2 regions of the Neorhizobium sp. CSC1952 genome follow, and region 2 is predicted to be linked to the other one. Evidence: riboswitches for the same ligand, from Rfam matches in the RefSeq annotation. Region 2 holds a riboswitch; the other holds the start of a gene.
What was found. Region 2 has a riboswitch for S-adenosylmethionine ahead of QTA58_RS05500 (O-succinylhomoserine sulfhydrylase). Riboswitches for the same ligand answer to the same signal wherever they lie in the genome.
Positions count from the first base shown of each region.

Region 1: it holds a riboswitch for S-adenosylmethionine, as region 2 does, so the genes downstream of both, metA (homoserine O-succinyltransferase) here and QTA58_RS05500 (O-succinylhomoserine sulfhydrylase) in region 2, are expected to answer to the same signal.

Region 1 is NZ_CP128416.1:2,180,065-2,186,460, reverse strand. It holds gene QTA58_RS10740 (slipin family protein) at 1-85, shown strand, start outside; gene QTA58_RS10735 (aldose epimerase family protein) at 104-1,126, opposite strand; gene QTA58_RS10730 (VWA domain-containing protein) at 1,235-2,431, opposite strand; gene metA (homoserine O-succinyltransferase) at 2,441-3,361, opposite strand; SAM riboswitch at 3,419-3,496, opposite strand; gene QTA58_RS10720 (MoxR family ATPase) at 3,547-4,386, opposite strand; gene QTA58_RS10715 (thiamine diphosphokinase) at 4,487-5,137, shown strand; gene QTA58_RS10710 (ABC-F family ATP-binding cassette domain-containing protein) at 5,140-6,396, shown strand, end outside.
Region 2 is NZ_CP128416.1:1,056,126-1,062,521, reverse strand. It holds gene QTA58_RS05510 (tannase/feruloyl esterase family alpha/beta hydrolase) at 1-971, opposite strand, end outside; gene apaG (Co2+/Mg2+ efflux protein ApaG) at 1,083-1,475, opposite strand; gene QTA58_RS05500 (O-succinylhomoserine sulfhydrylase) at 1,631-2,815, opposite strand; SAM riboswitch at 2,863-2,941, opposite strand; gene QTA58_RS05495 (2'-deoxycytidine 5'-triphosphate deaminase) at 3,014-4,108, shown strand; tRNA gene QTA58_RS05490 (tRNA-Gly) at 4,161-4,234, shown strand; gene QTA58_RS05485 (hypothetical protein) at 4,248-4,517, opposite strand; gene QTA58_RS05480 (glycosyltransferase family 2 protein) at 4,606-6,396, opposite strand, start outside.

The sequences.
Region 1 (6,396 bases), 1.1 Mb from region 2:
CGAAAAGACTTCAACGATCCTGTTCCCCTTCCCGATGGAATTCGGCGATTTCATCCTGGCCAAGCGGGACAAACCGCCGAAATGACGAGAGCCGGAAGCTCTGTCATTGTTTCGAGAAGACATAGTCCGTTTCCTGCCGCAGCACTTCGCCCGGGCGCAGCACGACGTTCGGGAAATCTGCATGATTGACCGCATCCGGCCATATCTGGGTTTCCAGGCAGAAGCCGGCAAAGGGGCCGTAGCGGCGGCCTTCCAGGCCCGGTACGGGAAGTTCTTGAAGCTTGAAGGCGGCATAAAACTGCACGCCGGGCTCTGTTGTCCGCACTTCCATCGAAACGCCGGAATAGATGCTGCGCGCCAGGGCCACCGAGCGCTTTCCAGTGCGTTCCGTCGAAAGGCAGTAGTTGTGGTCGAACAGGACCTGCCTGTCGCCATCGAACCGCTTCATCGGTCCCATGTCGCTGAGGTCGAATGGCGTGCCGGCGACCTCCATCAGTTCGCCGGTCGGCAACTGCTTCTCGTCTACCGCGACGAGATGGCCGGCGGCGATCATGATGTCATGGCCGAGCACATCCTCGCGGCCGTCGAGATTGAAATAGGAATGCTGGCATATGTTGGCGAGCGTCGGCCGGTCGGTGGTGGATTCGTAGACCACCGACAGCACGCCGTCGTCCTTGAGATGGTAGGTGGCCGTGATCGTGCAGTTGCCTGGGTAACCCGCTCGGCCGTCCGGATCGGTGATCCGCAATACGACCTTGTCCGGCGCATGATCGACGATCGTCCAGTTGCTGCGGCCGATGCCATCCGTACCGCCGTGGAGGTGGCCGATCCCGGGCTGGTTCATCTCGAGCTGATACTCTTTGCCGTCGAGCGTGAAGCGGCCGCCGGCGATGCGGTTAGCACAGCGGCCGGGAGTGGCGCCGAAATAGGGCGAGTGGACCGGATAGGGATCGAAGGTCTCGAAGCCGAGCACGAGCGGCGGCTGATGGCCATCGAGCCTGAGATCCTGGATCACGGCGCCCCAGGTGATGACGTTCGCCGTCAATCCGCCGCCTGAAATCCTGACCCGATAAACGGGCTCGCCGCTCCTTGTGGTGCCGAAAACTTCAAAATTCCGACCCGCCATGGGATCATTCCTCCGCAAACATCCTTGGCGGCAAACTGCGCGATTTGGCGGCAAGCTGCAACGTCGTCGCCAAGAAAATCCACGGTCAGCGATCAGCGGGTCAACGGGTCAACGGGTCAGCATGCGCGTCGCCTGCTCCAAGCCGCCGAGCGTCAGCGGAAACATGCGTCCGGTCATGAGCTGCCGCATCATGCCGATCGAGGTCGTATAGTCCCAATGATCCTGCGGCACCGGATTGAGCCAGACGCAGCGGCGGAAGTGATCGGTGACGCGCTGGATCCAGACTTGCCCGGGCTCCTGGTTCCAGTGCTCGACCGAGCCGCCCGCATGGCTGATCTCGTAAGGGCTCATCGAGGCGTCGCCGACGAAGATCACCTTGTAGTCTGCGCCATAGCCGCGGATGAGATCGAGCGTCGCCAGCCGGTCCGAACGGCGGCGGTTTTCCTTCCAGACGCCCTCGTAAAGGCAGTTGTGGAAATAGAAATGCTCCATATGTTTGAACTCGGCCCGCGCCGCCGAGAACAGTTCCTCCACGACGCGGATATGGCCGTCCATCGACCCGCCGACGTCGAAGAACATCAGGAGCTTGACGGCGTTATGCCGCTCGGGCCGCGTCTGCACGTCCAGATAGCCGTGTTCGGCGGTGGAGCGGATCGTGCCGGGAAGATCGAACTCTTCCGCCGCTCCTTCCCGCACCCAGCGCCGCAGCCGCTTCAGCGCCAGCTTGATGTTGCGCGTACCGAGCTCGACCTTGTCGTCGAAATCCCGGAATTCACGCTTGTCCCAGACCTTGACCGCCCGGCGCTTGACCGCCCGGCGATGGCGCGACTCCTCCTGCCCGATGCGGACGCCTTCCGGATTGTAGCCATAGGCCCCGAAAGGCGACGTGCCGCCGGTGCCGATCCATTTCGATCCGCCCTGGTGCCGGCCCCTCTGTTCTTCGAGACGCCGGCGCAGCGTCTCCATCAGCTTTTCGAAACCGCCGAGCGCCTCGACGAGCTTCTTTTCCTCTTCCGTCAGGTGCTTTTCGATGAGCTTGCGCAGCCACTCCTCGGGAATGTTCGCGGCATCGAGGCCCGGTTTGCCCGACACGGCCTCCAGTCCGTGGAAATGGGACGAGAACACCTGGTCGAATCTGTCGATATGCCGTTCGTCCTTCACCAGCGCGGCGCGGGCGAGGAAATAGAACGCCTCCACGTCGAAATCCGCCAGTCCCTCCTCCATGCCTTCGAGAAGCGAAAGGAACTCCCGCAGGGTCACCGGGATCTTCGCTTCTCTCAAACGCAGGAAGAAGGGGATGAACATGGCGCCGATCTATTCCGTGCCGATCTTCTCCGGCTCGTAGGGTGTCGTCTGGTAGATCTCGTTGATCCAGTTGCCGAAGAGAAGATGTGCATGGCTGCGCCAGCGGTTCAAGGGTGTCAGCGTGTCGTCGTTATGCGGGAAGTAATCGTGCGGCAGCTTGATGGGAATGCCTGCATTGACGTCCCTGAAGTACTCGTCCGCCAGAGAGGTGGAGTCGTATTCCACATGATTGAACATGTAGAGACGCTTGCCCTTCTTCTCGTGCACGAGACAAAGGCCCATTTCGTCCGACTCCATCAGGATTTCGAGACCCGAGACGTTTTCGACATCGGTGCGACGCACCTCCGTCCAGCGCGACACCGGCACCTGGAAATCGTCCGAGAAGCCATTCAGATAGACGGAGGACGGCGCGAGATTACGGTGCCGGTAGACGCCGAAGGCCTTTTCCTTGAGTTCGTATTTCGGCACGCCGTGGAAATGGTAGATCGCCGCCATGGCACCCCAGCAGACATTCATCGTCGAATGCACGTTGGTGGTCGTCCAGTCGAAAATCTTCTGCATTTCCTCCCAGTAGGTGACCTCTTCATAGGGCAGCGTCTCGATCGGGGCGCCGGTGATGATGAAGCCGTCGAACTTGCGGTCCTTCACCTCTTCCCAGGTCTCGTAGAAGGCGAGCAGATGCTCTTCCGACGTGTTCTTGGCCTTGTGGTTGCCGACGCGCACAAGGGAGAATTCCACCTGCAGCGGCGAGGCGCCGACGAGGCGCGCCATCTGCAGCTCGGTCTTGATCTTGTTCGGCATGAGATTGAGAAGCCCGATCTGCAGCGGCCGGATGTCCTGCCGCACGGCGACGGTTTCGGTCATCACCCGCACACCCTCCGAAACGAGAGTGCTGAATGCAGGCAGCGTATCGGGAATCTTGATCGGCATTTCTGACAAACCCACAAAATAAAACCGGCGGCGAAAAAATCGCGACCGGTCCGTGGAAGTCATCTTCTCGCGGCCCTTTAGCGACTTTTTTTACGTGGCTGCAAGCCGGCCGGCCAAATCACCACGAATAACGGCGTTTCAAATACGCCTTGCTCAGCCTTTCGTCAATGGGAGCAAAATCTTGCTTACCGCTCCCGCCGCGCCATGAAGGCCATCCGCTCGAAGAGATGCACGTCCTGCTCGTTCTTGAGCAACGCGCCATGCAGCTTCGGGAGCGCGTTCTTCACATCGCCTCGCAGGTCGGCCGGATCGACGTCGTCGGAAACGAGAAGCCGGATCCAGTCGAGTGCCTCGGAGGTGGACGGTTTCTTCTTGAGGCCCGGCATCTCGCGGATTTCATAGAACTGGGTCAGCGCGTTGCGGACGAGCAGCTGTTTGATGCCCGGATAATGCACCTCGACGATGCGGGCGAGCGTCTCGACATCCGGAAAGCGAATATAGTGGAAGAAGCACCGGCGCAGGAAGGCATCCGGCAGTTCCTTCTCGTTGTTGGAGGTGATGATGACGATCGGCCGGACCCTGGCCTTCACCGTCTCTCCGGTCTCGTAGACATGGAATTCCATACGGTCGAGCTCCTGCAGGAGGTCGTTCGGGAATTCGATATCCGCCTTGTCGATCTCGTCGATCAGCAGCACGACCTTCTTGTCCGACGCGAAGGCCTGCCATAGCTTGCCGCGGCGGATGTAATTCGCCACGTCGTGGACGCGTTCGTCGCCGAGCTGGCTGTCGCGCAGCCGGGAGACTGCATCGTATTCGTAAAGCCCCTGCTGCGCCTTGGTGGTGGATTTGATGTTCCATTCGATGAGATCGAGCCCGAGGGCTGCCGCCACCTGCCGGGCGAGTTCCGTCTTGCCCGTTCCGGGTTCGCCTTTGACCAGCAGCGGACGCTCGAGCCGGATCGCGGCATTGACCGCCACCATGAGATCCTTGTCGGCGATATAGTCCGCGGTACCTTCAAACTGCATCTTGGCATCCCGATCGAAAAACGAGCCGCAAACTAAAAGCTTGGCTTCGGCGGCGCAACAGCTTTCCCTGACCTACCGCTTTGCGCTATGGGCAATGCCCATGAGCCATTCGACGTTCACCATTCTGCTCGGCGGCAATCTCACCGTCACCGACCGCCTGCGAGAGGCGGTCGGCGCCAGCCGCTTCATCGCGGCCGACAGCGGCATGCGGCATGCGGCAGCACTCGGCGCACAGCCGGAACTCTGGGTCGGCGATTTCGATTCCACCGATGCCGAGCTTGCCGGGCAATGGCCGGATGTGGAGCAGCGGACCTACCCGCCCGCCAAGACCGAGACCGACGGAGAAATCGCCACGGCGGAAGCGATCGACCGCGGCGCCACGAAGCTGATCTTTGCCGGCGCGCTCGGCGGCGAACGCAGCGACCATGCGCTTCAGCATCTCCTTCACGCCATGAGCCTTGCCGAGCGCGGCTTCGATATCCTGCTGACGTCCGGCGAAGAGGAGGCCCTCCCGTTGCTGCCGGGTGAAAAGGTGCTCGACCTGCCGAAGGGCTCGCTCTTTTCGATCGTCGGTTTCTCGGCGCTCGAAGGGCTCGACATTATCGGCGCGCGTTATCCGCTGGAAAACTTTTCACTGCCCTTCGGCTCCTCCCGTACGGTCTCGAATGTTGCGGAAGGCCCGCTGGAATTCCATCTAAAGAGCGGCAGGGCGATGATCCTTGCTCGCCCCTATGACTTTACAGGAGCCTAAGATTGGCGCCCCCGATTCTCAAACTTGACGACATCTTTCTGAGCTTCGGCGGCGCGCCGCTGCTGGCCGGCGCCGGCCTGCAGGTGGAGCCGGGCGACCGCATCTGCCTGGTCGGCCGCAACGGTTCCGGCAAGTCGACGCTCATGAAGATCGCCGCCGGCATGGTGGAGCCGCAATCGGGCGAGGTTTTCCGCCACCCCTCTTCCACCATCCGCTATCTCGAACAGGCGCCGGATTTCGCCGGTTACTCGACCGTGCAGGCCTACGCGGAAGCGGGTCTCGGCCCCGGCGACGATCCCTATCGCGTCACCTATCTGCTCGAACATCTGGGCCTCACCGGACAGGAGGATCCCAAGACCCTCTCCGGTGGGGAATCCCGCCGCGCGGCGCTCGCCCGCGTCATGGCGCCGGAGCCGGATATCCTGCTTCTCGACGAGCCGACCAACCATCTCGACCTGCCGACCATCGAATGGCTGGAAGACGAGCTGCGCAAGACGAAGAGCGCGCTGGTGCTGATCTCCCACGACCGCCGTTTCCTCGAAAAGGTCTCGACCGCCACCGTCTGGCTCGACCGCGGCGCCTCCAGGCGACTGGATAGGGGCTTCGCCCATTTCGAGGTCTGGCGCGACGAGGTACTGGAGGCCGAGGAACTGGAGCAACACAAGCTCGGCAAGGCGATCGAGCGCGAGGAACATTGGCTGCGCTACGGCGTCACCGCGCGGCGCAAGCGCAACATGCGCCGCCTCGGCGAATTGCAGACCATGCGCGCCAGCTATCGCGGCCACAAGGGGCCACAAGGCACGGTGCAAGCGCAGATCACCGAAGGCCGAGAATCCGGCAAGCTGGTAATCGAAGCCGAAAACATCACCAAGGCCTACGATCGCCCGATCGTCGCGCCCTTTTCGATCCGAGTCCATCGCGGCGACCGGATCGGCCTCGTCGGCCCGAACGGCGCCGGCAAGACGACGCTTCTGAAGATGCTGACGGGTGGGCTTGCGCCGGACAGCGGCACGGTGAAGCTCGGCACCAATCTGGAAATCGCAACGCTCGACCAGAAGCGCGAAGACCTGAACCCGGAAGAGACCCTCTCGCACTATCTGACGGACGGACGCGGCGAAACGCTGCTTGTCAACGGCGAGCAGCGGCATGTGGCGGGCTACATGAAGGACTTCCTGTTCCAGCCGGAGCAGATCCGCACTCCGATCAGGAATCTGTCGGGCGGCGAGCGCGCCCGACTGATGCTCGCCCGCATCATGGCC
Region 2 (6,396 bases):
GTGCCGAACTGCACGCCGGGAAACACCGTCTCGCCCTTGATCTTCACGCCGCCGGCCAGTGTCTTCAGCGTTTCCACCTGCGCATTGGTGAAGCAGTCGGAACCGCCGGCTTCGCAGATCTTCAGATCCTTGGCCGGATCGAAATTGCACTGGCGCGGATCGGCGATCAGCCCGTCCTTGGCGCCGTCGATCCCGTCGCACTTGTCCATCACCGCCTTGGCCAGCGCGGGAAGCTGTGCCCTGCTGATCGGCGCTTTCAGGAGCGCCTGGGCGTTCCAGATGCCCCAGATCTGCGTGTTGGTGAGGTCGAGCACCGGCGCGCCGGCCAGGATGCCGTCGAAATCGCTGGGATAACGCTGCGCCGAGATAAGCCCCTGGCGGCCGCCGGTCGAGCAGCCGTCCCAATAGGAGAAGGAAGGATGCCGGTCGTAATAGCGCGCGGCGATCGCCTTGGCGGTCCCGACCGTCACATGCACGGCACGGGAACCGTAGTCGATCAGAAGGTCGAGATCCTGGGCGAAATCGCCGAGCTTGTAGGTGACGGCGTCATGGCCGGTATTCTGCTGAACCGTCAGGAAGCCCTTCGAAAGGGCGGCGTTGCGGGTCGTGATACGCGATGGAGCCGCAAGGTCCTCGCCGGCATAGCCCCCGTTGCCGAACATGTAGAGCCGCCGGTTCCAGTCGTCGGGCAGCGTGATCTCGAAACGGATCTGCGGGCGGATATAGCCCGTCACCTGGCAATGTCCCGGCACGGAGCCGACGCCCGCCACATGCGTGGCCTTCAGCGTCGTGACGTCGGCGAAGGACTGGCCGTTCAGCATGCCGCAGGCGATCTGCGGCGAGACGGTCGCGGCCGAAAGATCAGGCCTGTCCTTCTGATCGATGAAGCTGCTTTTGTTCTGGGCGAGCGCAGGGCTGAACGCCGCCAGCGCCAGCAGGGCACAGGACGCAGATAGAATGAGCCTTGTCACAGGTTCTCCTCCCAAAGACCGTTTGACGGCGTGAGCATGCCGAAGATGCGGGGAGGCAACAAATAGAAAAGCCGAAGCGGTCCATAACTTATCGGCTGCGGATCGCCCGCGTCAGTTCAGCACCCGAAGGAGGCCGGGAGAGTCCAGCGAGAAGGCGGGGATCGTCACCTTGAAGGTCTCTCCCTCGTCCGTCTGCATGTCGTAGTGGCCGAACATCATGCCCGATGGCGTGTCGAGCGGGCAGCCCGAGGAATATTCGTACGAATCGCCGGGCTGCAGCCGCGGCTGCTCGCCCACCACACCGGGCCCGTCGACCTCGTCCACCACGCCGTTCTGGTCGGTGATGTGCCAGTAGCGATGCACCAGCCGTACGGAAACGGGCGAATGGTTTTCGATGACGATGCGGTAGCCCCAGACATAGCGGCTCTCTTCCGGACTGGATTGCTCCTCCAGATAGTAGGGCTCGACGGCGACTTCGATGTCTTTTGTCCGGGCGCGATACATGTTGCACCTCAACAATGCTCAGGCATCCGATATTGTACCTGATTACCGGAACGTCAAGAAATCTCGCGGCTTGAACAACCGGGTGTGAGCGTTTCTTGAAGTTAGGGATAACTGATATGGTGAATCCGGTAAGCCCGGATTCACCATGACGGATCTCAGGCCGCGATCTTGGAGAGCGCCTTGGCGAAATCCTCGATCAGATCCTCGGTGTCTTCGATGCCGGCGGAGAGGCGCACGGTGCCGGGCGAGATGCCGAGTTCGGCGCGGGCTTCGTCCGTGAGGTTCTTGTGCGTCGTCGTCGCCGGATGGGTGATCAGGCTGCGCGTGTCGCCGAGATTGTTGGAGATCGTGACGATATCGAGCGCGTTCTGGAACTTGAACGCCGCTTCCTTGCCGCCCTTCAGCTCGAAGCAGACCAGCGTCGAGCCGCCCTTCATCTGCCTGGCGATGATATCGGCCTGCGGATGGTCCTTGCGGCCGGGATAGATGACGCGGGCGACCTGTTTCTGCTCGGCGAGGAAGTCGGCGATCTTCGAGGCGTTCGCGGTCTGCTGCTTCACGCGCAGCGGCAGCGTCTCCACGCCCTTCAGCAGCGTCCAGGCGTTGAACGGCGACATGGCCGGGCCGGTATGGCGGAAATAGTCGTGCAGGTTCTCGTCGATCCAGGCCTTGTCGGAAAGCACGACGCCGCCGAGGCAGCGGCCCTGGCCGTCGATATGCTTGGTCGCCGAATAGACGACGACATGCGCGCCGAGCTCCAGCGGCTTCTGGAAGAGGGGGGTCGCGAAGACGTTGTCGACCACCACCTTGGCGCCGATCTGGTTCGCGAGTTTCGCGACGCCGGCGATGTCGATCACTTCAAGCGTCGGATTGGTCGGGCTTTCCAGGAAGAAGACCTTGGTCTTCGGCGTGATCGCCTTCTCCCAGTTTTCCAGATGGCGGCCGTCGACCAGCGTGCAGTCGATGCCGTATTTCGGCGCGAGCGTCTCGACCACCCAGCGGCAGGAGCCGAAGAGGGCGCGGGCGGCGACGATATGGTCTCCGGCCTTGAGCTGGCAGAGGATCGCGGCCGTGACGGCGGCCATGCCGGATGCGGTGGCGCGGGCGTCTTCCGCCCCTTCCAGCATGCACATGCGCTTCTCGAACATGTCGTTGGTCGGGCTGCCGTAACGGGCATAGATGAAGCCGTCGGTCTCGCCTTTGAAGCGCGCCTCGGCAGCTTCCGACGTGTCGTAGACGAAGCCCTGGGTCAGGTAGATCGCCTCGGACATCTCGCCGTATTGCGAACGCAGAGTGCCCCCGTGAACGAGCTGGGTTGCCGGGCGCCATGTCTTGGTCATGCTAATCCCCATTTTCAAACAACAAAAAAACCGGCCGCGAAAGCAGACCGGTTTGGCACCCGGTCCTTTTAGCCACTTGTTTAACGTGGCTGCAAGCCGACCGGCCAAATCACCACGGGATAAAGCTGCCTTACGCCTGCTTGCGGCTTGCGTCAATGGCTTGCATTTGGTTTTGTCGCGCTGAAATACGGAAGAGACATGATGGCTCGTGCAACAGGCATTCTGGCAGACCGCGCGATTGCGGCACTTTTCGAAAGCGGACGGCTGATCTCCGAGCGCGAGCTCGATCGCGACCAGATCCAGCCGGCAAGCCTCGACCTGCGCCTCGGCTCGAAGGCTTTCCGTGTCCGCGCGAGCTTCATGCCGGGCCCGGCCAATCTCGTGTCGGACAAGCTCGACCGGTTGAAGCTGCACGTGATCGATCTTTCGGAAGGCGCGGTGCTGGAAACCGGCTGCGTCTATATCGTGCCCCTGATGGAGCGCCTCGACCTGCCGGCCGACATGTCCGCCTCGGCCAATCCGAAGAGCTCCACCGGCCGCCTCGACATCTTCACCCGCGTCATCACCGACTACGCGCAGGAATTCGACAAGATCCCGGCGGGCTATTCCGGCCCGCTCTATCTGGAAATCTCGCCGCGCACCTTTCCGATCGTCGTGCGCCGCGGCTCGCGCCTGTCGCAGATCCGCTTCCGTGTCGGCAACGCTCTGCTCGGCGAGCCGGAGCTGTTGAAACTTCACGAGGCCGAAACGCTGGTGGCCGCTTCGAAGCCCAACGTCTCCGGCGGCGGCATCGCGCTGTCGATCGACCTTTCCGGCGACAAGGAAGGCCTGATCGGCTACCGCGGCAAGCATCACACGGCTGTCGTCGACGTCGACAAGAAGGGCGAGCACGATATCTTCGACTTTTGGGAGCCGCTCTACAGCCGCGGGCGCAACGAGCTGATCCTCGATCCGGATGAGTTCTACATCCTCGTCTCGCGCGAAGCCGTGCATGTTCCGCCGCTCTATGCGGCGGAGATGACGCCTTTCGATCCGCTGGTCGGCGAATTCCGCGTCCACTATGCGGGCTTCTTCGATCCGGGTTTCGGCCATGAGGCGGCCGGCGGCCGCGGCAGCCGCGCGGTGCTGGAAGTGCGCAGCCACGAAGTGCCGTTCATCCTGGAAGACGGCCAGATCGTCGGCCGTCTCGTCTACGAGCATATGATGGAGCGGCCGGAAGGGCTTTACGGCACCGGCCTCGGATCGAACTACCAGGCGCAGGGGCTCAAACTTTCCAAGCATTTTCGTGTTTGACGCGCCGGCCGCTTGACAGCCGGCGGCATCTGTTGGAAGTCTCGGGACCGACGCGGGTGTAGCTCAATGGTAGAGCAGCAGCTTCCCAAGCTGAATACGAGGGTTCGATTCCCTTCACCCGCTCCAGTCTTCCGGCAAATTACATCAGCCTGCCCCATGCGGGGTTCCAGTTCACGCCTTCCGAGAGTTCCACGAAGATCGGCGGCTTGTCCGGCCCGCGGTTCTTGTTCTCCGCCATCCGGAAAGCCTCCTCCGGCTCCATCTCCTCTCCGGGAAAGATCGTGTCGTCTTCGGAAGGATCGGCGACCTTGCGGATATAGCCGCGGATCTGGTCGCCGGAATGGTAGAATCTGATGATCAGCGCGCCGGGAGCCGGCTCTCCGCCGCGATAGCGATAGTAGGTGCGCATCGTTCTCCTCCTGTTGTCGGGGCCTGTTACCTGACGCCCGGAGGCCCGAAAATGTTCCGGGAACCCTGAACAGGAAGATGGTCTTCCGTCAGGCTCTTTTGCCGCTGGGATGGTGCGGCGTCTTGTTCCAGAAGAAGGGTCTGGAGCGGAGTTCCAGCACCGCGCGCCAGGCGGCGGCCGAAGTCATCAGCCAGTAAAGCGATACGCCGGTCCAGCGCCAGCCGATCAGCCGTCTTTCATGTCCGATCATCGGCCCCAGCCCCAGGCCGAGGAAAACCAGGTAGCTGCCGAAGACGTTGATCGTATCGATCACGAAAAGCGAAAGCACGCTGGCCGGAATATCGTCTGCCGGCGCCGCCAGCATGGAATAGGCGCCGAGCGCCATGAAGACGATGATCAGCGGATGCAGGAGCGAGGAGACCAGCATGCCTCCGATCGTCAGCTGCGAAATGCAGAAGGCCGCGAGACCCATCTCGCGGATGAGCCGGCGGGGATCGCGCATCAGCACCAGCCAGGTCTGCAGCCAGCCCTTGAACCAGCGGCTGCGCTGTCCCATCCAGACCCGCATCGTGGTGGGCGCATCTTCCAGCGTCTGGCGGCCGATGACCCCGGAACGATAGCCGAGCCGGTAGAGGCGCAGTCCGAGATCGGCGTCTTCCGTGACGTTGAACGGGTCCCAGCCGCCTGCGGCGTGCAGCGCTTCGGTGCGGAAGTGGTTGGACGTGCCGCCGAGCGGCAGCGGCATCCCGGCGTTCGCAAGCATCGGCAGCAGCCCGCGGAAGAGGGCCGCATATTCCAGCGAGAACAGCGCGCTGATCCAGGAGTCCTGCCCGTTGGTGACGATCAGCGGCGCCTGCAGACAGGCGAGCTCGCGCGGCGACGCCCGGAAGCGCTGATAGGCCTCGCGCAATTGTTGCGGATGCGGCCGGTCCTCCGCGTCGTAGATCGCCAGGAACTCGCCGCGTGCGGCACCCAGCGCATAGGTGAGCGCCTTGGGCTTGGTGCGCGGCTCCGACGGCGGCACTTCGACGATCTCGAAATGGCCGCCGGCCGAGAGGGTTTTCAGCGCCGCGATCGTCTCCCGGTCGTCCGCTTCGCAGACGAGCTTGATGTCGAGCAGCGAATGCGGCCAGTCGAGCCGCCTGAGGCTGGCGATCAGCTGCTCGGCGACCGCGGCTTCGCGGTAAAGCGCCACCATCACCGTATAGCAGGGAAGGGGGCCGTGCTGGAGCCGGAAGGCCGGCGGCATCACCGTCCCGAAACGTTGCTGCGTCAAGGCCGCGAGCCTCAGAAGCAGGGAAGCGAAATAGACGAGCGACAGCAGGACATGCAGGAGGAGCAGCGCCGCAAGCGGCGCGACGATCAGGGCCGAGATCAGGGCGGCAAGCCCGATCCCCGCATGGAAGCCCTGGTTGCCGATGAGCACGATGCGGGCGGAAAACGCGGGGAAGCGGTCGAAGAGCCGGTTGACGGTGTCGCGCACCCGCCTTCCGGCGCCGGCCTGCCACACCGCCCGGCGGATTGCCGAAGGCGTGGTGATCACGAGGTCGCGGCCGAGCAGGGGCATGGCGGAAAGGGCGGCTCCGAAATCGGCGAGCCGCACCGCTTCCGGCACCACGGCCACCTGCGGAGCCCGATGGCGATGGCTGATGCGGATCTGATTCGGGCGCTGCAATTGCGTGTCGAGCGCCGGAATGTCGGCGATGGAAGCGGGATCGATCGTCTCGATGAACGGCAGGCGCAGGAACCGGGCGACCGCACCGTAATAGGCCGCCTCGTCGACCTGGCCGCTATGGAGCAGTTCGCTCTCGATGCTGGTGCCGTTCCGCCGCGCTCGTTCGGCAAGCGTTGCAAGCAGCGGCTTCGAGAAGCCGAGCGC